Regions from separate parts of the Alteromonas sp. ABV4_515 genome, predicted to be linked through region 1. Evidence: predicted binding sites of a transcription regulator. Region 1 holds the regulator's gene; the other holds the start of a gene.

Region 1 (4,218 bases):
TGCCGGTGCTGGCGCAGCATCTGATGGCCCTTTAAACTGCCCTTTGCCGTGAAGCTCATCAAGTAGAGCTTCAAATTCATCATCGGTGATATCTTCACCATCGCCACCCGCTGCAGGTGCCGCTGGCGCTGCCGGGGCCGGTGATGCTGCAGATTCAGCAGGACGACCAGGCGCACCTGAACCATGTAATTGGTCCAGCAAGGCTTCAAACTCATCTTCTGAGATATCTTCAATACCACTGTCGCCAGATGCCACAGCAGTAGCTTCGGGTGCAACAGGCGTTTCTTCAACAATGAGTTCTGGTTCTTCTTCGACAGGCGCCTCAACTACCGGCGCTGCGGCTGAAACATCGCCGAAAATATTTTCGTCTGCGGATTCAGGCTTACTGAGTTTATGGAGGGTATCGACCAGTGCTGTGTCTGCGGCCTCTAATGGTTCGCGGGCTTTAACACGTTCAAACATCTCAACAACCACATCCGTGGCTTGGAGAATAACATCCATAAGTTCAGGTGTTAGCGTGCGCTGACCGTTGCGCATCACGTCAAAGACGTTTTCTGCACCGTGACAAATCTCTACCAGTTCGGTTAGAGAAAGAAAACCAGCACCACCTTTTACAGTGTGATACCCACGGAAGATAGCGTTGAGGAGGTCAGCATCTTCCGGGTTGTTTTCCAGGTCGACCAGCTGTTCCTGTAATTGTTCAAGGATCTCACCAGCCTCAACCAGAAAGTCCTGTAGTATATCCTCATCAACTTCAAACGACATTCATTCGCTCCCCTAAAAACCAAGGCTTGATAGAAGGTCATCCACATCGTCTTGACCCTGTACAACATCGTCACGTTTTTCAGCATCAAGAATTGGGCCTTCTGCCTCAATCGCATCTGGCTTCTTGGTGGGTGTTTTATCTTTAGGCTGACCAGCTTCACCAAACACAGTCAACATATTCACCAAGCTATCTTCTACTTCTTTCACAAGATCGATTACACGTCGAATAACCTGCCCCGTGAGATCCTGATAACCTTGTGCCATCAACACTTCGGTTAACAGACTATTAAGTTTAGTCGAATCCTGAGATGCGTCTTTAAACAGGGAGTCAATTTCCAAACACAACGACTTAAACTCACCTAGCTCGATTTGACGGGTCATGAGTTTCTGCCATTCAGGCTCAATTGCGCCGATACGCTCTGCCAGAGATTCCGCAATAGGCATGCATGACTCGACAGCATCCATTGTGGTGTTGGCGGCTTTCTCTGTTTCTTCGATGACGTAATTCAGACGAGTCTGCGCATCGGGAATATCATCGTTGGCTAAGCCTGCGATGCGCTCGTCTAATTGAAATGTGTTTAATGCATCATGGAGCTGACGGGTAAGCTTGCCAACCTCGGCAAAGAGCTCCACAGATTCCTTGGCTGATACTGCCTCCAACAGAGCATTGGCGGATTCATCATCCCCTTGCTCTAGATAACTAACCAGTTGCTTCGCCTCTTCTAGCGAAATAGGGACTTTTTTAATGGGTGACATCCAGTAATCCTCTTCTCTGGCAGGTGCTGCTAAGTTAGCCTAAACGCTGAAAGATTTTGTCTAATTTCTCTTTTAGTGTAGCTGCTGTAAATGGTTTCACCACGTATCCATTTACGCCAGCTTGTGCAGCAGCAACAATTTGCTCTTTCTTCGCTTCTGCAGTCACCATGAGCACTGGTAAGTGTTTAAGTTTGTCGTCAGCACGGATAGCTCTAAGAAGATCGATCCCTTGCATTCCCGGCATGTTCCAGTCAGTCACGACAAAGTCGAAGTCGCCTTGCTGGAGCATAGGCAAAGCTGTACTACCATCGTCAGCTTCCTGAATATTGGAAAATCCAAGATCTTTAAGCAGGTTTTTTATGATTCGTCTCATCGTAGAAAAATCGTCTACCACGAGAATTTTCATGCTCTTGTCCAAAATAGCCTCCGGTGAAGGATAGTAAATCGTTATTAATATTGGTGTGCGCTATTCTTCAGCCTGCCAGGATTGCATTCGTGCTTTTAGTTTTAACATGGCTTGGCTGTGAATTTGACTGACTCTGGACTCACTCACGTCGAGCACTTCACCTATTTCACGTAGGTTCAGTTCCTCGTCATAGTACAGAGACAATACAATCGCTTCCCGCTCGGGTAATGTTGTTATAGCGTATGCCAGCGCTTTCTGAAAGGCGCCTTGCATAAGATCTTCTAACGGTGAGTCATTACCCTTACTTTGTTCTGTTGTGATCACATCTTCAGATACACCGAGATCTTCGATACCGATTAATTTTCCGGCATTAACCTCGTTAAGCATTTGATGATAATCATTAATGCTGACATTTAGCTTAGCAGCTATTTCAACATCGCGCGCATCTCTTCCTGTTTCTCTTTCAACTAAAGAGATAGCTTCTGTGATTGCGCGGCTATTCTTGTGCACTGAACGGGGAGTCCAGTCACCTTTTCGAATTTCATCCAGCATGGCACCGCGAATACGAATACCCGCAAACGTCTCAAAACTGGCGCCCTTCGAACCGTCAAAATTTTTCGCAGCTTCCAGCAATCCGATCATGCCAGACTGTATCAGGTCGTCCACAAGCACACTGGCAGGTAAACGGGCCATCAAATGATGGGCTATGCGTTTAACCAATGGTGCATGTCGCTCTACCAACTGTGCAGTGTCATTCTGTTGTCGGTAAGCTGCTGCTTTACTGTTCAACGTTGGTTTCCTACCGCTTGTTTAGCTACCAGTTGTTCGATGAAAAATTCGAGATGTCCGCCTGGCTGGGCAGGAACCGGCCAATTAGCCGCTTTGGTCGCCAATTGACTAATGGCTACGGCGGCAGGCGAGCCTGGGAAAGCATCAACGATGGCTGTCTGCTTTCTTACCGCTCGACGAATATTCTCGTCGAAGGGGACGGTAGCCACCAGTTCAAGCGCCACATCAAGGAAACGCCCAGTGACTTTTGATAATTTACTGAAAAGCTCCTGTCCTTCACGTATGTCCCGCACCATGTTGGCAACAATTTTAAACCGAAAAACACCGTGTTCCCGATTTAGAATTTTAATTAACGCATAGGCATCAGTGAGCGAGGTGGGTTCGTCGCACACCACGACCATAATATCCTGAGACGCCCGGGAGAAACTCAGCACCATATCGGAAATACCCGCTGCAGTATCGACAATGAGCACGTCGATTTGCGAGCGCAATTCACTGAACGCACGAATTAGACCTGCATGCTCGGTAGGCGACAATTCTGTCATTGCCTGCGTACCCGACGTTGCCGGTGCGATTTTGATGCCATGGGGGCCGGTTACCAGCACATCGTCGAGGGTGCATTCGCCAGACAGCACATGAGAAAGGTTCTTCTCTACTCGCAGTCCGAGCATAACATCGACGTTAGCCAGGCCAAGGTCGGCGTCGAGCACCATCACCCGTTTGCCTTGCTTTGCCATGGCGATGGCCGTATTCAGTGTGATGTTGGTTTTACCCACACCACCCTTACCGCCGGTGACGGCTATAACCTTAATGAGGCGTGATTGATTCATCTTTCGTAAGCTACTCGCTTGATCTTCGATCATACTGCCTTAACTGAATTAACTTCATGATTATGCTTAGTATGATTCAAACCGTACTTTTTATAAAGCTTTGCCGCTGCAGATACGAGAGATTTCGCATCAGCAACTTTAATATCTTCAGGCACCTGCTGGCCATCGGTCACATAACTCACCGGTAGCTGCTGCTCAACAGCAACGCTTAATACCTCACCCAAACTGTAGCACTCATCAATTTTAGTGAAGATACAGCCGTCGAGTTTAACCGAATTATACGCTGCAATAATGCGCTGCAGAGCAGGATATTGGGTATTAGCTTGCGCAACCAGGTATTTACGTACAGGTTGCATTTGACCGTTGCTAAACTGACCAAGTTGTTGAATTAATCGGCTATCTCGCTGACTAAAACCTGCTGTATCTATTAATATTAGACGTTTATGACGTAACTGAAAGAGTTGTTCAGCTAATTCTTCGCTACTTTGTGCTTTTCGGGTAGTACAGCCAATAATTTTGCCGTAAGTCGCCAGCTGTTCATAAGCTGCAATCCGATAGGTATCGATGGTGATCATCGCTACCTGCTCTGCCCCGTACTTTTGTGCATAACGTGCAGCAAGCTTTGCAACGGTAGTGGTTTTGCCCGTGCCAGTTGGACCGACCAGTGCAACA
Region 2 (4,218 bases), on a different contig from region 1:
GTTTAACCGTGATGGACAGCCCCACGATTACTTTTTTCCGCTTTATTACGGCGGGCGTGGTAGTACTTGCCTTACTGCAACTGAATAACAATATTCCAACGTTAAACATGTTGTCAAAAAAAGCGTGGTGGGTGGCAATTGGCGCCACCATCATGCTGGTAACAAACTACGTGACCAACGTAATGGGGCTACGATTTCTCAGTGCTTCCAGGGCCCTGGTATTTTGTTGTCTTAATACATTGGTCGCCTACGGGGCGTTTACCGAAGCCATGCGCGTGTGGTTCAATGTTGGCTGCTTTAGGGCGGAAGAAGCAAAAGGCTGTTTTATCAAGCCGCCTTGCTGGTAAGGCCGGATAGCTCTTCTTTTAAATCAGACAGTTTTTGTGCGTACTGCTGCTTCAGGGATTGGCCCTCTAGCATGGTTAACAAACGGCGGGATTCATTTTGTAAGCCAGGTTCTTGTTTTGTTTGTGCATGCATTAACTTCACCACACACTGCAGCAAATTCAATGCGACGCCGGTATTCACTGGCGCAAATTGCAATGCACTCGTGAAAGAGCGGCGAGCGGCAGTGTAATCACCGGCTTGGTAATGATCGATGCCTTCCTTGTTATGTCGAGCGTATAATTGTCTTTTTTCCAGGGCTTTAGTTTGTTCCGACTTGAGTGTACTGTCGGTAAACCGGTTTATCTGGTCATCACTTGCCAGTGCGGCCAATGCTTCCGCTTCGTCATATTCACCCACGGCGTAGAGCACTTTTATGCTGTCAGGAATGTAGCTTTGAGGATAGTGATCGTACTTTTGCTCAATGGCTTGCTGTCCGCCAGACAACACCCGTTTTGCTTCAATCAACTTGCCGTCGAGGCTGTGAAGTCTGGCATTGAAGAGTGCCTCATATATGGTGAAGTCGAAATCATCATTATATCGGGACAGATAATCATCACTTTTACCCCGTTGCACGGCAAGACTCGCCTCATGTTGATATTTATTGCGCGTGCGTTTATCGTCAGCATGCTCAGCCACTTCAAGAATACTGCCAATGTAATTACACCACACGTTGGCATTGTTTCTTGTGACTTTGCGGGATAACTTCCAAATGGCCAGGGCACACTCGCTAATCATTACGTAATCTGCATTTTTACGGGCAATTTCGCTGGCAATATGATGACGGTCGGTTGAATATGGACTGATTTTGATAGCTTGCTTGATAGTTTCTGCCGCAGCTTCAGGTTCATTATTGTGTAGCTGGCATTCAGCAATGACATCGTACGCCTCGGCATTAAATTTACTGTGCCGAACTACAGTACATGCCGTTTCTCGTGCTTTATCAATTTTGCCCAGTTTAAGCCAATTTCGCGCTAATGCCGTTTGTAGCCAGGGCACTGGCCTGTCTTCATCAAAATCGCTGAGTACGCTTAGCGCTTTTTCAAATCGTTTCTCACGCCAATAAATCTCTACGAGAAGCCGTGCTATTGAGCCCCGATAGGTTCTATTTGTTTTCAGCAGCTTTTCTGCCTCTTTTTGTGCTTCTGGGAGATCGTCGTTATCGAGGGCTCGATAAATGGGCAAAAGGACTTGGCGTTTATGCCAGCAGCGTTCAAGACGGGTGCTTAACTGGTTTTGAGAAAAAGGCTTTATTAGATAGTCGTCTGGTGTGCGCTCCAAAGAGCCTAGTACGTAGGGTCGTGTGCTGTCGGCACTGATCAACATCACGATACAGTCTGGCTTAGCTAAGCGACGCATTTTTAATTCTTCTATGAATTCGAAACCGTTCTTCTTGTCAGATCCGAGATGAAGATCGCAAATAACGATATCGAACTTGCGTTTCTTACATAATGACAGCGCTTGTTCCGCTGATGATTTGGTGACCACTTCAGTGGCGCCCATTGATTGCATAAGGCCGCGAAGGACCAGCAGAAAAGGGCGTTGGTCTTCAATAATCAACACGCGTTTGTCCGCATAATTCATCGATAGTCGCCTTTTCTGTTCGTCGACATAATGATCGTACCACTTAGACGAAAGTTCAAGTATGCAAATTTGTACGCAAAAGACTTTATTTATCTGTTTTTATGCCGATAACCTCAATATGAGCGAACAAAGCCCGACATTACACCGTCATCCACTGGCGGAAATTACATTACCGGATCGTGAATGGTCTGGTGAACTCGGCCGCGCTACACAAAATGGCGCGTTGTTTTCCTTATACCTTTCAATACATTGTCAACCAGGCTCGGAACCGCTAAGGATAATAAGTGACGAGGAACCTACGGTCCCTGATGACGATTTTCCTGCGCGTTTAAATCACTACCGCCGACCTGCGTTGCAGGCTGGCACAACGGATTATCAAACCTCAGGCGTAACGTCGTTGCTGGCAAACAGTGGCGCTGTTGCCGCATTTTCTTTATGGCAATCGATGCACCCGGACCCGCTCAGTTATCGCGACAATGCGCGATCAATCCCACCTGAGGTAAAAGTTAATTGCAGTTTGGCAACGCAGTTACGTTTAAATGTGTCGACGCCAAATCAAAAAAGCGTGGATGAAACGGGTTTATTAGACGTAATAGAAAAATCCAACGATTTACTCTCGGCTTGATTTACATCAACGATACCGAGAGGGGGTCTGCTGCGCATTTGGCATAAAGGGACTGTTCTGGTATATTTCGCGCCGCAATTTGCACTGGTCTTACGTTCCAATCAGCAAAGGTGAACAATCCTATGTCTCAATATATCGTTTGCGCGATGTACAAATTCGTTGCGCTTGAAAACTTTGAATCTATGCGCCAACCTCTCGTCGAAAAGATGGAAGCGCTTGGTATCAAAGGTACATTACTGCTTGCCCATGAAGGCATTAACGGCACGGTTTCTGGTACCCGCGAAGGGATCGATGGCCTGCTGGCTTACCTTAACAGTGATGCACGAATCAATCCTATTTCCTACAAAGAATCCTTACACGAAGAACAGCCTTTTTACCGTACCAAGGTGAAACTGAAGAAGGAAATCGTGACCATGGGCGTGGAAGGTATTGATCCGCGTCATACTGTCGGTTCTTACGTGAAGCCAAAAGACTGGAATGCGCTCATTAGCGACCCAGACGTGCTGGTGATTGATACCCGTAACGATTATGAAATTGAGATTGGCACTTTTAAACACGCGGTCGATCCGAAAACCAAAACGTTTCGCGAGTTTCCGGACTATGTGAAAGACAACATGGACAAGGACAAGCACAAGAAAGTGGCCATGTTCTGTACCGGCGGTATTCGCTGCGAGAAGTCGACCGCATACTTAAAAGAGCAGGGGTTCGACGAGGTGTATCATCTTGAAGGTGGCATCTTGCAATATTTAGAAGATGTACCGAAAGAAGAATCGTTGTGGGAAGGCGACTGTTTTGTATTTGATAACCGTGTAGCGGTAAATCATGATTTAGAGAAAAGTCAGTATGACGCTTGCTATGCCTGTCGTTTGCCTATCACAGAAGACGATAAGCAGTCTGATAAATATGAAGCTGGCGTGAGCTGCCCGCACTGTTTCGGCACCCACAGCGAAGATCAGATTGCCCGTTTCCGCGAACGTGAGAAGCAGGTTCAGCTGGCAAAAGCGCGTAGCGAGGAACACGTTGGTTCTGATGCCCGCGTTGCAATGGAAAAACGCCGCCAGGAAAAGGCCGATGCGCAGCGTCAACGTGCACTTGCAGCAAAACAGAGTCAGTCTAAGTAGACAGTAGCGAAGTTGGGTTGTACACTTTATTTATAAGTCGTAAATAATCAGGACATTAAGTGAGCACTCAACTTTCAGAAGAAAAAATCGCCGAAATCAAAAGTGACTTCAGCTTTTTTGATAAAGACGGTAACGGTCAAATCGACCTGCCTGAATTTATTGAATTGCTGACCGTACTGTCACCAAAAACGAAAATGAGCCACGTAGAAGAAGGCTTTAAAATTATTGATGACAATGATGACGGCTACATCGACTTCGAAGAATTTCTTGCCTGGTGGCAGGAAGGCTGGTGGGAATATTAATTTCTGCTTAGCGCAAAATACTTACCATTAAAAACGGGCTCTGATGAGCCCGTTTTTTGTGTGCTATTCTTCTTCGTCGTCTACCACATCGGTACGCTTCTTTCTTTTCACCGGAATATGACCGGCTTCGTCGCCTTTCATGGTGTTAACCCGTCTTTTCACAACGGGTTTATTTCCGTCATTCTGCTGTGCTTTGCCGTTT

The links. Region 1 encodes FliA, which starts transcription of late flagellar genes. Its sites were predicted from a motif close to CTAAAGNTNNNNNNNNNNNNGCCGATA; they were not measured.
Region 2: ACXAGX_RS12365 (VC2046/SO_2500 family protein) is a predicted target of FliA. The motif match lies at 2,052-2,078, and genes of this name have one in related genera.

The regions. Positions count from the first base shown of each region.
Region 1 covers NZ_JBSWWZ010000003.1:323,554-327,771, forward strand. The annotation lists gene ACXAGX_RS09180 (chemotaxis protein CheA) at 1-765, opposite strand, end outside; gene ACXAGX_RS09185 (protein phosphatase CheZ) at 778-1,521, opposite strand; gene cheY (chemotaxis response regulator CheY) at 1,556-1,939, opposite strand; gene ACXAGX_RS09195 (RNA polymerase sigma factor FliA) at 1,988-2,716, opposite strand; gene ACXAGX_RS09200 (MinD/ParA family protein) at 2,713-3,579, opposite strand; gene flhF (flagellar biosynthesis protein FlhF) at 3,576-4,218, opposite strand, start outside.
Region 2 covers NZ_JBSWWZ010000005.1:14,723-18,940, reverse strand. The annotation lists gene ACXAGX_RS12375 (EamA family transporter) at 1-347, shown strand, start outside; gene ACXAGX_RS12370 (response regulator) at 328-1,968, opposite strand; gene ACXAGX_RS12365 (VC2046/SO_2500 family protein) at 2,087-2,593, shown strand; gene trhO (oxygen-dependent tRNA uridine(34) hydroxylase TrhO) at 2,716-3,714, shown strand; gene ACXAGX_RS12355 (EF-hand domain-containing protein) at 3,774-4,016, shown strand; gene ACXAGX_RS12350 (DEAD/DEAH box helicase) at 4,080-4,218, opposite strand, start outside.